One region of the Paraburkholderia sp. PREW-6R genome, then DNA from elsewhere that is predicted to be linked to it. Evidence: riboswitches for the same ligand, from Rfam matches in the RefSeq annotation. Region 1 holds a riboswitch; the other holds the start of a gene.
The links. Region 1 has a riboswitch for thiamine pyrophosphate ahead of AAGS40_RS13545 (FAD-dependent oxidoreductase). Riboswitches for the same ligand answer to the same signal wherever they lie in the genome.
Positions count from the first base shown of each region.

Region 2: another riboswitch for thiamine pyrophosphate. It lies ahead of thiC (phosphomethylpyrimidine synthase ThiC); the one in region 1 lies ahead of AAGS40_RS13545 (FAD-dependent oxidoreductase).

Region 1 covers NZ_CP155073.1:3,069,174-3,078,001, forward strand. The annotation lists gene AAGS40_RS13510 (VacJ family lipoprotein) at 1-44, opposite strand, end outside; gene mlaD (outer membrane lipid asymmetry maintenance protein MlaD) at 56-613, opposite strand; gene mlaE (lipid asymmetry maintenance ABC transporter permease subunit MlaE) at 705-1,472, opposite strand; gene AAGS40_RS13525 (ABC transporter ATP-binding protein) at 1,469-2,290, opposite strand; gene thiE (thiamine phosphate synthase) at 2,385-3,488, opposite strand; gene AAGS40_RS13535 (thiazole synthase) at 3,485-4,300, opposite strand; gene thiS (sulfur carrier protein ThiS) at 4,368-4,565, opposite strand; gene AAGS40_RS13545 (FAD-dependent oxidoreductase) at 4,641-5,771, opposite strand; TPP riboswitch at 6,000-6,123, opposite strand; gene AAGS40_RS13550 (ABC transporter ATP-binding protein/permease) at 6,548-8,299, shown strand; gene AAGS40_RS13555 (SDR family oxidoreductase) at 8,296-8,828, shown strand, end outside.
Region 2 covers NZ_CP155073.1:2,170,084-2,178,911, forward strand. The annotation lists gene AAGS40_RS09350 (EamA family transporter) at 1-577, opposite strand, end outside; gene AAGS40_RS09355 (GreA/GreB family elongation factor) at 1,294-1,704, shown strand; TPP riboswitch at 1,848-1,967, shown strand; gene thiC (phosphomethylpyrimidine synthase ThiC) at 2,066-3,997, shown strand; gene AAGS40_RS09365 (glycine zipper 2TM domain-containing protein) at 4,272-4,484, shown strand; gene AAGS40_RS09370 (hypothetical protein) at 4,652-5,197, shown strand; gene AAGS40_RS09375 (L-lactate permease) at 5,508-7,106, shown strand; gene AAGS40_RS09380 (DMT family transporter) at 7,403-8,329, shown strand.

The sequences.
Region 1 (8,828 bases):
GCGGACTGGAAGGCGGCCGCGCCCCTGATGCGTGAGGTCTGCATTGTTATTCTCCTTATTGGCTCGCCGCGCCGGAGGCGGGCGAGGCCGGTACCGTGGGTGCCACCGCGGGCGGCGTAGCGGGCGCGGGCGAAGCCGAGCCTGGCTTGGACGCGCCAGAATCCGCGGCCTTGCTGTACAGGAACTGACCGATCAAATTTTCCAGCACAATGGCCGACTGCGTCATGGAGATCGTGTCGCCCGCCTTCAGCATCTCCGAGTCGCCGCCCGGCTCGAGCCCGATGTATTGCTCGCCGAGCAGGCCGGAAGTCAGAATCTTTGCCGAGCTGTCTTTCGGAAACTGATATTGCTTGTCGATATCAATGGTGACGACAGCCTGATACGAGTTGCTGTCGAAACCGATCGTGCCGACGCGGCCCACCGTCACGCCCGCGCTTTTCACGGGTGCCCGGGCCTTGAGGCCGCCGATATTGTCGAACTTGAGTTTGACCGGGTACGTTGCCTGAAACGACAACGAGCTCATGTTGCCGGCCTTCAGCGCAAGAAACAGCAACGCCACGAAACCCAGCACCACGAACAGGCCGACCCAGAAGTCGAGAGCAGTCTTTTTCATTGTCTTCCCAAAGTGAATCCGCCACGCCGCCGACGTTTCCCACCGCGCGCAATCCAGAACCGCGCCGGCACAGAAAACGGGCCGCGCAGTCCTAACTGAACATCAGTGCAGTCAGCAGAAAATCGAGGCCGAGCACCGCAAGCGACGCGTACACGACGGTTTTGGTCGTGGCGCGCGACACGCCTTCCGGCGTCGGCTTGGCTTCATAGCCCTGAAACAGCGCCACGAACGTCACCGCGAGGCCGAACACCAAACTCTTGATGACGCCGGCGCCGACGTCGCGCCACACATCCACGCCGCCTTGCATTTGCGACCAGAATGCGCCGGCATCGACGCCGATCAGCAGCACGCCCACCACATAACCGCCGAACACGCCGACCGCGCTGAAGATCGCGGCAAGAATCGGCATGGAGATGATGCCGGCCCACAGGCGCGGCGCCACCACGATCTTGACGGGGTCGACCGCCATCATTTCCATGGCCGTCAGTTGCTCCCCCGCCTTCATCAAGCCGATTTCAGCGGTGAGCGACGTGCCCGCACGGCCGGCGAACAAGAGCGCGGTGACCACCGGGCCGAGCTCCCTCACGAGCGACAACGCCACCAGTAAGCCCAACGCCTGCTCGGAACCATATCGATTCAGCGTGTAATAACCCTGCAGACCCAGCACGAAGCCGACGAACAGGCCCGACACGGCAATGATCACCAGCGAATAATTACCTACGAAGTGGATCTGCTTCGTGACAAGGCGCGGCCGGCGAAGCAGCGGGAAGAATTCGAGTACGAGCCGGATGAAAAAGCGCGTAGCGTAGCCGGCCGTGCCGAGCCCGCCGATAACAGAGCGACCGATCGCGCTGATCATGCCTGACCTCCGCCGACGCCGAAGTCCGCCGCGAGCGGCGTCTTGCTCGGGTAATGGAATTTGAAAGGACCATCCGGCGCGCCGTCGATGAACTGCCGCACCGTGGGATCGGACGAAGCACGCAGCTCGGCCGGCGTGCCCTCGGCATGCACACCGCCGTTCGCGAGGAAGTACACGTAGTCGGCAATGGCGAACGACTCCGGCACGTCATGGGTAACGAGAATCGACGTGGCCCCGAGCGCCTGGTTCAATGCGCGAATCAGATTGGCGGTAATGCCGAGGGAAATGGGATCGAGACCGGCGAACGGCTCGTCGTACATCATCAGTTCAGGGTCGAGCGCGATGGCGCGTGCCAGCGCAACACGTCGCGCCATGCCGCCCGAAATCTCCGACGGCAACAGCTCGCGCGCACCCCGCAAGCCGACCGCGTTGAGCTTCATCAACACGAGATCGCGGATCAGTTCTTCGGGCAGATCAGTGTGCTCGCGCAATGCAAACGCGACGTTTTCGAATACCGACATGTCGGTAAACAACGCGCCGAACTGGAACAGCATGCCCATTTTGCGGCGCAGCGCATACAGGCCGTCGCGGCTTTGCCGACCGACATCCTGGCCTTGAAACAGGATCTGGCCGCGCTGTGCGCGCACGAGACCGCCGATCAGCCGCAACACCGTCGTCTTGCCGCAGCCCGAACCGCCCATCACGGCGACCACCTGGCCGCGCTTGAAGCGCAGGTTCAGGTTCGACAGGACGAGCCGGTCGCCGTAACCGAAGTCGACGTCGCGCAGCTCGAGTAAGGTCTCGGGGGTGGAAGACACGAAACTGACAGTCCTTTTACACGGAAGGCCGAATTATAGGGCCATCATGCAAAAGTTGCCGTGAGGTGCCCTGTCCCTTGAACAAGTGTGACGATTATTGCGCAAATGCATGTTGCAGTGCAGAAACCGCAGCCGCCGGATCGGCCGCTTCCGTCACTGCCCGCACGACCGCCGCACAGCCGACGCCCGTTGCCAGCACGTCCGGAAGCACTTGCAGATCGATGCCGCCAATCGCCACCAGAGGAACGACGCCGTCGAGCAGGCGCACGTAGCGTGCCAGACGTCGTAGTCCTTGCGGCGCAGTCGGCATGACCTTGGTCGTGGTCGGAAAGACCGCACCGAGTGCAATGTAGCTTGGACGGAAATGTAGCGCCTTGAGAATCTCGTAGAAACCGTGCGTCGACAGACCAAGCCGGACACCGGCATCGGCAAGCGCCGACAGATCCGCCGTGTGCACGTCTTCCTGACCCAGATGAACGCCATAGGCGCCCGCATCGAGCGCAGCCTGCCAGTGGTCGTTGATGAACACCTGTGCGTCGTGCTTGCGTCCCGCTGCCACGCACCGCGCGACTTCACGCTTCAGTTCGTCGGCAGGTTCGGCCGACTTACGGCGCAATTGCACCGTTTTCACGCCGAAACCCACCACGCGTTCCACCCACTCCGCCGTTGGCAGCACCGGATACAAGCCGAGCCGCGCCGGGCAGCGGGCAAAGGCTTGCGACGGTGCATCCGGCAGGCTGGCGACGCGCGGAAAGTGCGACAGGTCCGCCGGGAAGGCGTCGACGGCGCGCGTTTCGTCGCCGTCTCGCCAAGCGAGCGCCAGCACGAGCGCGTCGTGCGGGTCGAAACCACAATCGAGGAATGCGGCGAGCGCCGGTATCCAGTCTTCCGCGAGTTCGCCTTCGAGGCGGTACTTTTCGCCCCCCAGGTGAAGCGAGGCCTTGCCCTGCGCGGCCTCGATCACCCCCGCGCCTCGCACCAGCCAGCGCGCAACCTGCTCGCCATGCTGCTGCGCGTCCGCGATCACGATCAGATCACCGCCGTTCGGCGCCTCGGGCGCGGTGAGGCAGATGCGCCACGGCGCGTGCGTCGGCGGCCAGTCGCCAAGACGCGCGCGAATCCGTTCGGCCGCTTCGGTCAGTTCGTCGGCGGGCGGCCAGAAGAGGTCGCGGTCTTTCAATGCCAGAGTTCGTGTCATGCGGCGCTCCCGTCCTGATGCCAGAAAGGCATGCCGACCACCGGCGTGCTCGCGTGGGCGCTTTCGCGCTCGGCCATCGGTCCCGCCAGAAAAGCCTGGCGGCCCGCTTCGACACCCAGCGCGAAGGCGCGCGCCATCGCGTCCGGATGCGTGGCCTGCGAAACGGCCGTGTTCAACAGCACGCCGTCGAAGCCCCATTCCATCACCTGGGCCGCGTGCGATGGCACGCCGAGACCGGCATCCACGATCAGCGGCACGTCCGGCAGACGCTCGCGCAGCACGCGCAAGCCGTACGGGTTGATGACGCCTTTGCCGGTGCCGATCGGCGCGCCCCACGGCATGAGCGCTTCACAACCGGCGTCCAGCAGACGGCGGCCGATCACCAGATCTTCCGTGCAATACGGCAGCACCTTGAAACCGTCCTTGATCAACTTTGCCGCCGCTTCGATCAGCCCGATAGGGTCAGGCTGCAACGTGTAGTCGTCGCCGATCAGTTCGAGCTTGATCCATTCGGTATCGAAAATCTCGCGCGCCATGTGCGCGGTCGTCACCGCCTCGCCGACAGTGAGGCACCCTGCGGTATTCGGGAGCAGCGGCACGCCGTGACGTTTGAGGAGATTGAAGAAGCCGGCTTCGGCGCCGCCCTCGTTCATCTGGCGACGCAGCGCGACGGTCACCATACCGGGCTTCGCTGCGTCGATCGAATCGGACAGCGATTGCAGCGACGGATAGCGCGACGTGCCGAGCAGCACGCGGCTCGCGAACGTGTGGCCATACAGCGTGAGCGCGTCGGCGCTCTGGGGGGTAGTCATTTGCATAGTCTGTTATCTCCGGCAACCGGCAGTCCGGCAAAACGGCAAGTTGCGCACGGGCGGGCGCTCAACCGCCCGCCACGGGTTGCACGACATCGAGCCTGTCGCCCGGCCGCAGCGCGCGCGCCGCATGCTGGGTGCGCGCCACGAAATCCCCGTTCAGCGCGACGGCAAACGGCGGACGCGCACCGAATGCGGCCAGCGCATCCGCGACAGTCGCGCCCTCGGGCAGCGTCAACGGCTTCTGATTGATCTGAATGTCCATGGTGTTCGAATGCGGTTGAATCGGTGATGACCCACGTACGGCGGCCCGCCGGCGTGCACACAGGATGCGCAATGCCTATGCCGGCTCCCATGCGGAATCCAGTTGAAAAAGTTCGCTCCAGCGCGCGCCGCGCTGCCAGTCGGCAAACGCATTCGCGTCGCGGATGCGCCCGTCGAGCAGCGCCGACGCGAAACGCACGGCTTCGTCGGCGACTTCGGGCACGATCATGTAGCCGTGCCGGTACAGGCCGTTTACGCGCAGGGTCTGCGCGCCGTCCCAGCGCAAAGTCGGACGGTGGTCCGGCAACGTCGGACGGCACTGCGAATTCAGTTCGAGAATGCGCGCCTCGCCGAAACCGGGGTGCACGGAAAACGCCGCGCTCAACAGTTCGAGCGCCGAGCGCACGCTCACGGGCGACATGTCCTCGCCCTCGACCTCGGTCGCGCCGATCACGTACAGGTCGTCCTGCTTCGGTGCGATATAGAGCGGATAGCGCGGATGCAGAAGCCGCACGGGCCGCGTCAGCCTGATTCCGGGCGCATGCACCCGCGCGACTTCGCCGCGAATACCGCGCAGCGAGGGCAGCACGGGTTTCGCGCCGAGCCCGCGGCAGTCGATCGTGATGCGCGCGGCCGGAAGCGCGTGGTCATCGACCGGCGTGTTCCAGTGTGTTTCCACCCCACGTTGCGCAAGACCCGCCGCAAGCGCGGACAGTACCTGCCGGTTGTCGAGCTGGCCCTCGTGCGGCAGCAGCCAGCCCTGGTTGAAGCGGCCGGCAAGCGCCGGTTCCGCCGCCCCGAGCTGTGCCCCCGCCAGCGTGACGAAACCGCCGTCGAGCAGTTCGGCCGGCGCGTTCGAGCGCACGCGGCGCTCGAAAAGCGGCGCTTCGGTGCGGTCGGCATGATGCCAGACGACGAGTGTGCCGTTGCGCTGGAAAAACACCGGCTCGGGCAGTGCGGCAAGCACCTGCGGCCACGTTTCGAGCGAACGCGCGCCAAGGCGCGTTATCAGAAGTTCGGCGCTGGCCGCTTCGGCGAGCGGCGCGAGCATCGCGGCGGCGACCCAGGCGGCCGCCTGCGAACCGGCGGCGTCGCCGCGCTCGTAAAGCGCAACACGATGCCCTTCTCCGGCAAGCCGCCACGCGACGAGACGCCCGCACAAACCGCCGCCGAGCACCGCGAAATCGGGTTGGGCAACGCGGTTCATCGCGCGCACCTTACGTCATGGCGCACGTCGGCAACGAAGCGGCAACAGCACGGCCGGAGCACGGCGGCGCAGCGAGGAGCAAAACACATATCTGAAGAATAGGCGGTCATCGGGTCCTTTTCGGCACGGCCAAAAAACGCACGTACCCAGGACGAAACCGGCGGGCAAGGCCAGCCGGGCAAAATGCGCGTACCAATGACGGACGCTGCCCGGCGGGGAATGGAAGACTGGCTGCTTCCGGAAACTTCCCGCGCCGGTATTACCCGGATCGGGTGCAAAGGGTCTCTCTCAGCCTCGCCGCCGCGGCATGAAAATCACGCCGCCTGTGGGCGAAGCACCCCTGTTTCGTCGAAGCCCATTAGACCATAAAAGCCGTGGCGCCCGCAAACCAGCGCCGCGCGAGCCAGCACCGCGCCTGATCTGGCACCGCTGTTTGTTTTATCGATACGGCCGGGCGCAACGCTCTGGCACAATGCCTCGGACAGGTGCCGCTCTGGCGCGGCGCCGGCGGCGTGCGTCCGCGGGTTACGGCAAGACTGCACGCAATTGCAGCCCCGATACGCAAGCAGCGAAAATTAATTTTCGCTTAAGGGCTTCGCGCCAGAATCGGACGCTCGTGCGCACGCGCGTTTGTCGAGCGCGACACCCGACAGGAACGCCAACCCGTCGTCACGCGGCCCGAAACGTGCGGCGTCCGGCGGGAACACCCAGCCCGAACCGGCGCATGAGAGCCGCTCAGGTTGGGACAGCACCTCCAGCACTTCATCAGGATGCTCATGACACCGAATACCTCTGCCAGCCCCGAGCTGCCGCCCGACGAAAAAGTCTCCGCCTGGAGCCTGATCAAACCTTACTGGGTCTCCGAAGAAAAGAAATTTGCGTGGGCGCTGCTCATCGCGATCATCGTGATGAACCTGCTCGTGGTGTGGATCAACGTGCGTCTGAACCGCTGGAGCGCCGACTTCTACAACGCGCTGCAAACCAAGAACGTGCACGATTTCCCGCACCTGCTGATGGTGTTTTCGGCGCTCGCGTTCGGTTTCATCATTCTTGCGGTGTATGGGCGCTATCTGCGTCAGATGCTCGGGTTCCGCTGGCGTCAATGGCTCACTACCCGTTATCTGAACGAGTGGCTGCACGACAGCGCGTTCTACCGGATCGAGCGCGATCGTCTCGCCGACAACCCCGACCAGCGGATCAGCGACGACCTCCAGTCATTCGCCACCAGCACGCTGTCGCTGACGCTCGACCTGCTTTCCACCGTCGTCACGCTGGTTTCGTTCATCACGATCCTGTGGTCGCTGGCCGGCGCGTTGACCATCTCGCTCGGCGGCATGCCACTCCAGATTCCCGGCTACATGGTGTGGGCGGCGGCACTTTACGCGGTGGTCGGCTCGCTGATTATCCAGAAGGTCGGCCACCCGCTCGTGCCGATCAACTATCAGGCGCAGAAGGTGGAGGCGGATTTCCGTTTCGGCCTGATCCGTCTGCGCGAAAACGCGGAACAGGTCGCCTTCTACAAAGGCATGGAAACGGAGAAGACGAACGCGCATACGCTGTTCGGCCGAATCCGCGACAACTGGTGGCAAGTGATGAAGTACACCAAGCGGCTCACCTTCGTGCTCAGCTTCTATGGTCAGATCGCCATCATCTTCCCGCTGGTCGTCGCCGCGCCGCGCTATTTCGCGGGCGCGTTCACGTTCGGCGTGCTGATGCAGATTTCCAGCGCGTTCGGCACCGTCAGCGACTCGTTCTCGTGGTTCATCAACAGTTACGGCACGTTGGTCGAATGGCGCGCCACGGTGAACCGGTTGCGTGAATTCAAGCGTGTCGTGCATTCGCCGCGTCTGAAAGAATCGGTTTCGCCGGCCACTGCGCACGGCGGCATCAACCTGCATTTCGTCGACGACAACAAGCTCTCCACCGAAGGCCTCAAGCTGGCGCTGCCGAACGGCAGCCCGCTGTCGCACATCCGCGATATCGCGATCAAGCCGGGCTCGCGCTGGCTGGTGCGCGGCCCTTCGGGTTCGGGCAAGAGCACGTTGATGCGTGCGCTCGCCGGCCTCTGGCCGTTCGGCGACGGCTCGATCGACGCGCCGGTCAACGCGCGCATGATGTTCATTCCGCAAGTGAGCTACATGCCGATCGGCACGCTGAAAGCCGCGCTCGCCTACCCGTCGGCGGCTGACGTCTATTCGGACGATGACTGCCGGGAAGCGCTCGTCACCTGCCACCTGTCCGAGTATGCCGACCGTCTGCAGGAGTCGGGACACTGGACCCGCATCCTGTCGCCGGGTGAACAGCAGCGTCTCGCCGCCGCGCGCGTGCTGCTGCACAAGCCGGACTACCTGTTCCTCGACGAAGCCACCAGCGCGCTCGACGCGGAAAACGAAGCGCGCGTCTACCGCCTCTTCACCGAGCGGTTGCCGAAGGCGGCGATTGTCAGCGTCGCGCATCGCGAATCGCTCGCGGCGTATCACGAGGAAACGCTCGACGTCGAGCGGTCGGGCGAAGCCATCGCCGCATGAGCGCGGACCGATCCGCCGCGTTCGATCGCGCCGTGCTGATAACCGGCGCGGGCTCCGGCATCGGCGCGGCGCTTGCCCGCAGAATCGCCGCGCCCCGCACGGCTTTGATGCTGCATGCGCGCGGCGCCGATCAAGCGTCGCGCGACCGGGTCGCACAGGTCGCCGCGGACTGCACCGCCAACGGTGCGCATTGCGCGACGGTATTTGGCGATCTCGCCGAGCGAGACGTGGCGGAACAGGTGGTGAGCGAAACGCTGGCGAGCTTCGGCGCGCTGGATCAGTTGGTCGCCAATGCGGGCCACGCGCAGCGGCAAACCTTGCAATCGCTCGAGGCCGACCAGTTGCAGTGCGCGTTCGCCGCCATGCCGGCCGCGTTCGCGGCGCTGGTCAGACGCGCCGCGCCGGCGCTTACCGCGTCGCAGCGCGGGCGCGTGGTTGCGCTGAGCTCGTTCGTCGCGCACAGCTATCGCGCCAACGCGCCTTTCGCGGCCACCGCGGCGGCAAAAGCGGCGCTCGAATCGCTGGCTAA
Region 2 (8,828 bases), 900 kb from region 1:
GGTCCGACGGCAGCCTGAGACGCCCGGCCAGATGCGCGCCGCCGGCCCAGAAGAGCGCGCCGCACAGAATGGCGAGACTGCCGCCCGCCGAACCCGACCCACTGCCGCCGTGACTGAGAATGGCGATGCCGACGAGCCCGAGCCCGACGGCGAACCACTCGCCTCGCCCGATCTTGCGCCCGGCCACCGCCGCGATCACGGTCGCAAAAAGCGGCACGGTGGCGACCATCACGGCCGCCGTGCCCGTGCCGACCGTGCGCATGCCGTAAGCCAGCATGCCGCTCGACAACCCGACCAGCATGGTGCCGACCAGTCCAGCATTGCGGATTTCGCTGGCGCTCGGCCAGGCGGGATTACGGCGCGCCGCGAAAATGAACAGCCCAACGCCGGCAAAGAGGTTGCGCAGCCCGGAAAGCAACAGTGGCGGGAATGAGCCGAGCGCGACATGAACAGCGAGGTAAGTCGAGCCCCATACGAGATACACGACGGCGAGCGAAAGCGCGATCTGACCATTGCGCGACCGGGGCAACCGGATCGGGAATTGACGCGGAATGCGGTCCTGAAGTGGCAGCGACATGCGGTCAGCCCGTCCCTGCCACTCGAGGCCGTGCGCCGCCGCTGATCACCCGTTGGCGGAAGGGCGGACGCCGCAACGGCGATGCGGTCTGACGGGCGAGGCTGGCGGACATGTTGGTGGAGCGGAAAGACAATGGGTAGCCGGAAAGGCCGTGGCCATCGACGGCAAGCGACGGCAAGCGACGACAAGCGACGGCGATGGTCCACGGCTGGCACGCGCCGGACGCCTGGCGCGCATCGCATTATGCAGTAAGCGCCCACCGCGCCGGTTGAAAGATTCGTAACTCTTTGGCGCGCTCTGCAACACGTCTCGAGCAAGGGGCGGATGAAACTCCGCGTGATGAAAATGCGCCCGATGAGCGCGTGCTAACATTGAGCTTTCTGTTTGACCCGTATCGCCGACAGCGCCATTTCCAGTTGCTGCGTTTCGCGCACGTCGCCACCGCCTTCACGTCTCAACCTGTTCCCGCCACTCCTATGCGCTCTCCGACACTTCGTGCCACCACCTGTTTGCGCCCGCGTCGCGCAACCGGTTGCGCGCGTACGAATCATGCGGCGCGCCATGACACCGAGCCGTCTCGAACGCTTCCGCTTCACGCCGCCCGGCGCCCGATCTGACGCAGCTCACTCCATTGCCGGAGCCGCGTTGCCGGGCTCCGGGCCGATCTCATCCGCACGCTGTTCCCCTTTGAAGCAGATCGAACCGGAGTACCTGTCGTGAAGAAGACGAAAACCTGTTATCTCACCGAACTCGATGTCGCCCGTCTGGAGAAGCACGCCGCCTCGCCCGGCGCCGACGCGCGCCTGCAGGACATGCTCGACGAAGTGCTTGAACGCGCGGTGATCGTCGATGCGCGCGAGATTCCTGCGAACGTCGTTACGATGAATTCGCAAGCCATGCTGGTCGACGAAACGAGCGGTGAAGAAATGACGTGGACCGTCGTCTATCCGCCGGACGCGGACTTCACGCACGGTCGTCTGAACGTGTTCTCGCCGGTCGGTCTCGCGTTGCTCGGCGCGAAGCGCGGCGAGCGCATCCGCTTCACGCCGCCGAGCGGCACGCAGAAAGTGCTGAAGCTCGACAAGATCCTTTTCCAGCCCGAAGCCGCCGACGATTTCACGTTGTAAGCACGGCACCTCGGCCACACTTTCGCTCGACACGGCGCTTCCGGTGACGCTCGCGGGACGAGCTTGGGCGAGCAGCCGTTATGTCCGTCATCCGACTTTTAAGACAGGTTGCCAAGCGCAGGGCGCCCGGTGTATCGTGTGCGCTGCTAACGCGGGGGTCCTGCGTCGCACGGAGGCTGGGAGGTCCGTGCCGCGCGGGTGAGAAATACCCTTTGAACCTGATCTGGATAATGCCAGCGCAGGGAAGCGTGCGGAATTCGCACTCCAGCTCCATTGCGTCATCTCTCTCGCGAATTCCGACTCCTTCCGTTTCGTCTCCTGCTTAGCGGCCCCACACAAGCTTTGCATGGAGATAGACACGATGAACGCCAATCCGAAATTCCTTTCTGCCGACGCTCACGTCGACGAAGCCGCTGTCGCGCCGCTGCCGAACTCGCGCAAGGTCTACGTGACCGGTTCGCGTCCCGACATCCGCGTGCCGATGCGCGAGATCACGCAATCCGACACGCCGGACAGCTTCGGCGGTGAAAAAAATCCGCCGGTCTACGTGTACGACACGTCGGGCCCCTACTCCGATCCCGAAGCGAAGATCGACATTCGCGCCGGTTTGCCGGCCCTGCGCCAAGCCTGGATCGAAGAGCGCGACGACACCGAAGCGCTCACCGGCCTCACGAGCGAGTACGGCCGCGAGCGCGCCGCCGACGCAGCTACCGCCGAGCTGCGCTTCCAGGGGCTGCACCGCACGCCGCGTCGCGCGATCGCGGGCAGGAACGTGTCGCAGATGCACTACGCGAAAAAAGGCATCATCACGCCGGAAATGGAATACATCGCGATTCGCGAGAACCAGCGCCGCGCCGAATACCTGGAATCGCTGAAAACAAGCGGTCCGAACGGCGAAAAGCTGGCGGCGATGATGGGCCGCCAGCATCCCGGTCAGGCGTTCGGCGCGAGCGCGTTCGGTCCGAACGGCCTCACGGCGATCACCCCCGAATTCGTGCGCGACGAAGTGGCGCGCGGCCGCGCGATCATCCCGAACAATATCAATCACCCGGAAAGCGAGCCGATGATCATCGGCCGCAACTTCCTCGTGAAGGTGAATGCGAACATCGGCAATTCGGCAGTCACATCGTCGATCGGCGAAGAAGTCGACAAGATGACCTGGGCGATTCGCTGGGGCGGCGACACAGTGATGGATCTTTCCACCGGCAAGCACATTCACGAAACGCGCGAGTGGATCATCCGCAATTCGCCGGTGCCGATCGGCACGGTGCCGATCTATCAGGCGCTCGAAAAGGTCAACGGCAAAGCGGAAGACCTCACGTGGGAAATCTTCCGCGACACGCTGATCGAACAGGCCGAACAGGGCGTCGATTACTTCACGATCCATGCGGGCGTGCGTCTGCAATACGTGCCGCTGACAGCGAAGCGCATGACCGGCATCGTGTCGCGCGGCGGCTCGATCATGGCCAAGTGGTGCCTCGCTCATCACAAGGAAAGCTTCCTGTACGAGCATTTCGAAGACATCTGCGAAATCATGAAGGCGTACGACGTGGCGTTCTCGCTCGGTGACGGTCTGCGCCCTGGTTCGATCTACGACGCCAACGACGAAGCGCAACTCGGCGAGCTGAAGACGCTCGGCGAACTCACGCAGATTGCGTGGAAGCACGACGTGCAGACGATGATCGAAGGTCCGGGCCATGTGCCGATGCAGCTGATCAAGGAGAACATGGATCTGCAACTCGAATGGTGCGACGAAGCGCCGTTCTACACACTCGGTCCGCTGACCACGGACATCGCGCCGGGCTACGATCACATCACGTCGGGCATTGGCGCTGCGATGATCGGCTGGTTCGGCACGGCGATGCTCTGCTACGTCACGCCGAAGGAGCACCTCGGTTTGCCGAACAAGGACGACGTGAAGACCGGCATCATCACGTACAAGCTCGCCGCGCACGCGGCCGATCTGGCGAAGGGGCATCCAGGCGCACAGGTGCGTGACAACGCGCTCTCCAAGGCCCGGTTCGAATTCCGCTGGGAAGATCAGTTCAATCTCGGTCTCGATCCGGACAAGGCGCGCGAATTCCACGACGAAACCCTGCCGAAGGATTCAGCCAAGGTCGCTCACTTCTGCTCGATGTGCGGCCCGCACTTCTGCTCGATGAAAATCACCCAGGACGTGCGCGAATTTGCGGCTCAGCAGGGTGTCACCGATGACGAAGCGCTGAAAAAAGGCATGGAAGTCAAGTCGATCGAGTTCATGAGAAAAGGCGCCGAAATCTACCAGCGCCAGTAAGGGAAGGATCGCAAACGGCAGCGTCGTTTTTACGCCAACCTGTCCGCCATAACCTTGCATCGCAGCACGAGGCCCGCCACTGGCGGGCCTTTGCGTTCGTGCTCACCGGGCACGCGGCGTGCTCCTGCGTGGAAACATTTGATTACGAAACCGTCACTTCGCTGACAGGCGAACACATCCGGATACAGGCGACGGCGCTAACATCAAATGAAACGACGGGGCGATCTGTCCGGTACATCCACTACTTCAAACACACACTACTGGAGTCAGCATCATGAAAACGATTCGTCAAATCGGCGCACTGGCAGCTATCGTGGCAGCGGTCGCGAGCCTCTCCGCGTGCGACGGCATGAGCCGGCAAGGACGCGACACGGCAATCGGCGCGGGCTTGGGCGGTGCTGCCGGCGCAGCGCTTGGCGGCAACGCTTTATCGACAGTGGGCGGTGCGGCGGCGGGCGGCATCATCGGCAACCAGGTCGGCAAGTAAAGCGGCACATCGAACTGGTTTCCGGCGCGGTGACTTCCACTTGGAAATGGCTTTGCAATGACGTGAAATAAGCCGTTACCGTTTTGCAATCCTGTTCGCGCATCGCCGGCGTAAGCTCATGAAACTACGCTGCCAACGTCAGCGTTCGGTGCCCACAGGAGCGCGTCATGAAGTCCCGCGTCATCGATTCACGTCAACCCGTCGTGCATGCATCGGGCCATTTGCCGGGCTCGCCCAGACTGCCCCGCCTTTCCCGGGCGGCACTGATGCTGGCCGGCGCAGCCTGCATGCTGACGCTTTCTGGCTGCTACTACCCTTACGGCTACTACCCGGCCGGCTATTACCCTTACTACGCCACTGTTCCCGCGAGCGGGACGCAGCAGGCCGTGCAGGTCGGCCCCGCTGATGCAACCGGTACGCCGTCCGCACAAGGCGCGGACAGCCAGCAGTCCGCCCAGCAAGCACAGCAAGCACAGCAGGCGCAGACTTATCAGCAAAGTCCGCCGCCTGCTTACGCGGTCGCCGCGCCGCCGGTGTACGTCGCGCCGGTTTATCCCGCGTACTATCCGGCCTATCCGGCTTACTACGGTTACCCCGGCTGGTACGGACCATCCGTGTCGATCGGTTTCGGCTTTGGCGGCTACTGGGGTGGCCACGGTGGCTACTGGGGTGGCCACGGCGGCGGCTGGGGCCACGGCGGCCATTACCACTAGTCGCCGCATGAACGCGCGGGTTCACACGGGCCGCCGGCTCGCGGCGGACCCGCCCTCACCTGGGCCTCGGTCACCCTCCTTTTGCGTTTCTTCGTTCCGGTCTCCTCGTCCTGGTCTCCTCGTCTCCCGTAGTTTCCCTGCTTGACGCGCCCAGCCCGAGCCCTATGCTTGAACCCGGGACACAGTACCCGTTTACATATGCGGCCCGGTTCGTCTGTTTCGCGCCGACGCCGCCCATCCGTCCAGCCAAAGCGACGCGCCCGCCGTGCGTAGTCCCGCGTCGAGTTCGAACAACAACGAAGGAGACGTGATGTTTCACCAACTACTCACTCCGGTCGCTAATTCTCTTTTTCCGTCGTTTCTCGTCGCGGTGCTACCTATCGTCGTCGTGCTCGTGATGCTGGGCCTTGCGCGACGGCCCGCGTGGCAGGCTTCGCTCGCGGGGCTGATCGTCGGACTGGTCGTGGCGATCTTCGTGTGGCAATTTCCGGTCGGCCTCGCGATCAATTCGGTGGTTGCGGGCGCCGTGTTTGCGTGCTGGCCGGTGATGTGGATCGTCTTCACCGCGATCCTGCTGTACAACATCGCGCAACGTTCGGGACGCTTCGCGGCGTTTCGCATGTGGATGATCGACAACCTGCCGAACGACCGGCGAGTCGTGCTGGTCGTGATCGGTTTCTCGTTCGGCGCGCTGCTCGAAGGCATCTCCGGCTTCGGCACACCGATTGCCATTACGAGTTCGCTACTGATCCTGCTCGGCTTTCCGACGCTGGAGGCGCTGACTTTCACGCTGATCTTCAATACCGCGCCGGTGGCGTTCGGCGCGCTCGGCGTGCCGATCACCGTGCTCGGCGCGGTGACTCACTTGCCGGCCGATTCGCTTGCCAAAATGGTGGGTCGCCAGTTGCCCTTCTTCGCGTTGCTGTTGCCGTTTTACGTGATCGCCGTGTATGCGGGCGTGCGCAACATGCTGCGAGTGTGGCCTGTGCTGCTCGTATCAGGGGCGAGCTTCGCGCTGACGCAGTTCGTTGCGTCGAACTACGTGAACTACAGCCTGACCGACGTGTTGTCGTCGATGGTGTCCCTCGTTCTCACGATTGCATTTCTGCGCGTCTGGAAGCCGGTGGCCGATCCAAAGTTCGCGGTGAACATCGACCGTGTGGCCGAGGTGCGCGGCAAGATAGGCGGCGCGCAGGGCTGGTATCCGTGGATCATCGTGTCGGTGGTGGTGATCGTGTGGACCGTCGCGAAGATTTTCCTGATCGGCGATGTGAAGGTGCCGTGGCCCGGGCTCGACAAGGCAGTCTTCATCACGCTTTACCACACGCCTTACGGGGCGATCTGGGACTTCCAGCCGCTTGCGACGGGCACCGCGATTCTCGTGGCCGCCATCATCACGGCGCTCGTCGTGAAACTGAGCGCACGCGACTTCGGCGCGGCCGTTGCCGATACGTGGGTGCAAACGCGCATCGCCATTCTCACGGTGGCGACGATCGTCGGGCTCGCGTATCTGATGAACTACTCGGGACTGACGTACACGTTAGGGCTAGGCGTGGCGTCGGTGGGAGGCTTTTTCCCGCTGGTGTCGGCGTTTCTCGGCTGGGTCGCCGTGTTCCTGTCCGGCAGCGACACGTCAGGCAACGCGCTCTTCGGCAACCTCCAGGTGGTGGCGGCCAATCAGTTGAATCTGAATCCGATACTGATGGCCGCGACCAACTCGTCGGGCGGCGTGATGGGCAAGATGATCTCGCCGCAAAACATCTCGACCGGCGTGGCGACGACCGAGCTCAAGGGTAAGGAAGGCGTGGTGTTCGCGCGCACGTTCAAGCATTCGATTCTGCTGACTGTCTTGCTCGGCTTGCTGGTGTGGCTGCAGCAGAACGTGTTGCAGGGGATGATTCCGCATTGATGCGGCGGGTCCGGTTCTTTGCAAGCCGCCCTGAAGCGCACTGCGCTGCACGGGCGGCGCGCCTGTTTGTGGACGCGGCTTCGTTACCCTGGTCTGGACGGGCAAGCCGCAAGATTTCTCACATCAGCGTGAGAATTGCTCGTTTTGCGCGCCCCGCATTCGCGCTTACGATCCCGGGTATCAGACGCTCTGCCTCTCCCGAATCTTGCTGTTTCACTCCAGACTGAAGCAATTCGGGTGATGGTGCTGCTACGATTCGCGGGCGTCACGACTCAACCGCGCGCGTCGCCTTCCTGATGAACACAAAAAACATCCTCCAGTTGCTGATCCTTGCCGCGCTATGGGGCGCGTCGTTTCTGTTTATCCGGGTCGGCGTCACCGACTTCGGCGTCGCTCCGCTGATGGCGCTGCGCGTAGGCATCGGCGCGGCATTTCTCGCGGTCATGCTGATTACCCGACGGCCGTTGCGTCAGTCGGTGACCACCCTGCGCACACGCGCGTTCCCGCTGCTGATAGTGGGCATGCTGAACTCGGCAGCGCCATTCTGTCTTTTTGCGTACGCTGAACTCACGCTGTCGGCGGGTGTCACGTCCGTCATCAATGCCAGCACGCCGCTTTGGGGCGCGCTTGTCGGATATGTGTGGCTGCGCGACCGGCTGAGCGCGCTGCGCACGCTCGGTCTCGTGATCGGCTTTCTGGGCGTGCTGATGCTGGTGTGGGATCAGATCGCCACACCGAACGGGTCGGCCGCGACGCCGCGCGCCGCCGCGCTCGCAGCCGCTGCTGCGCTTGGCGCGACGCTGCTCTACGGGATCGCAGCCAACTACACGAAGCGCCATCTGACCGGGGTGGATGCGCTCACCGTTGCGGCCGGCACCATGACCGGCGCCACGATCGTGCTGCTGCCGCTCGCGGTGATCTACTGGCCCACGACGCCCGTCTCACTGCATGCGTGGGGCGCGGTGGTTGCGCTAGGCGTCGCGTGCACGGGCGTCGCGTACATGCTGTTCTTCCACCTGATCGCGGTGGCCGGGCCGGCGCGTGCGATCACGGTCACGTTCGTGATTCCGATTTTCGGGATTCTGTGGGGCGCGATGTTTCTCGGAGAAGGTGTGTCGCCCGGGATGCTGGAAGGTTGCGGCGTCATTCTGGTCGGAACGGCGCTTGCCACGGGTGTGGTCAAGCGGCTGCCGAGAATATGGCCGCGTCGGGCCGACAGTTGAATTTGGCGGCTTGCCGGCCGTGTTTTGCCGGCGATGCCGCGCCGCCGCGCAAGCAGATTCTTTAAGTAAAAAATAGCCCGCACTCCGTGGGAGTGCGGGCGAAACCGTCGCCCTACGAGGATAGGCGACGGGGCCACCGAGGCCGCGCATCCACCGCGCGCAGGCCGACATTCGGCGGAGCTAACGCTCGCTCATCGTGAACTGTGACTGCACTGTGGTCGAAGACCGTTGCTTCGACTTTGCTGCGAATATCAGCAGGAGCGGCTATCCGTCGCTATCAGCCTTAAAGCAGCTTGTGTGCCAATCCATAGAGGCGCAGATTCATCGCTGTAGTGCGTTGATTTTTATCGTATTTTTTAACGCAGGCAGGGCATGGGATGTCGCTAAACGGGTCGGAGAACGTTACGTCACCCACATGACGTCACGTTACGGGCGGTCGCACGATGCGGCCGCCGCAGACGGGTTGATTCCTTCGAAGCGCCCGATCAATCTCAGGAGG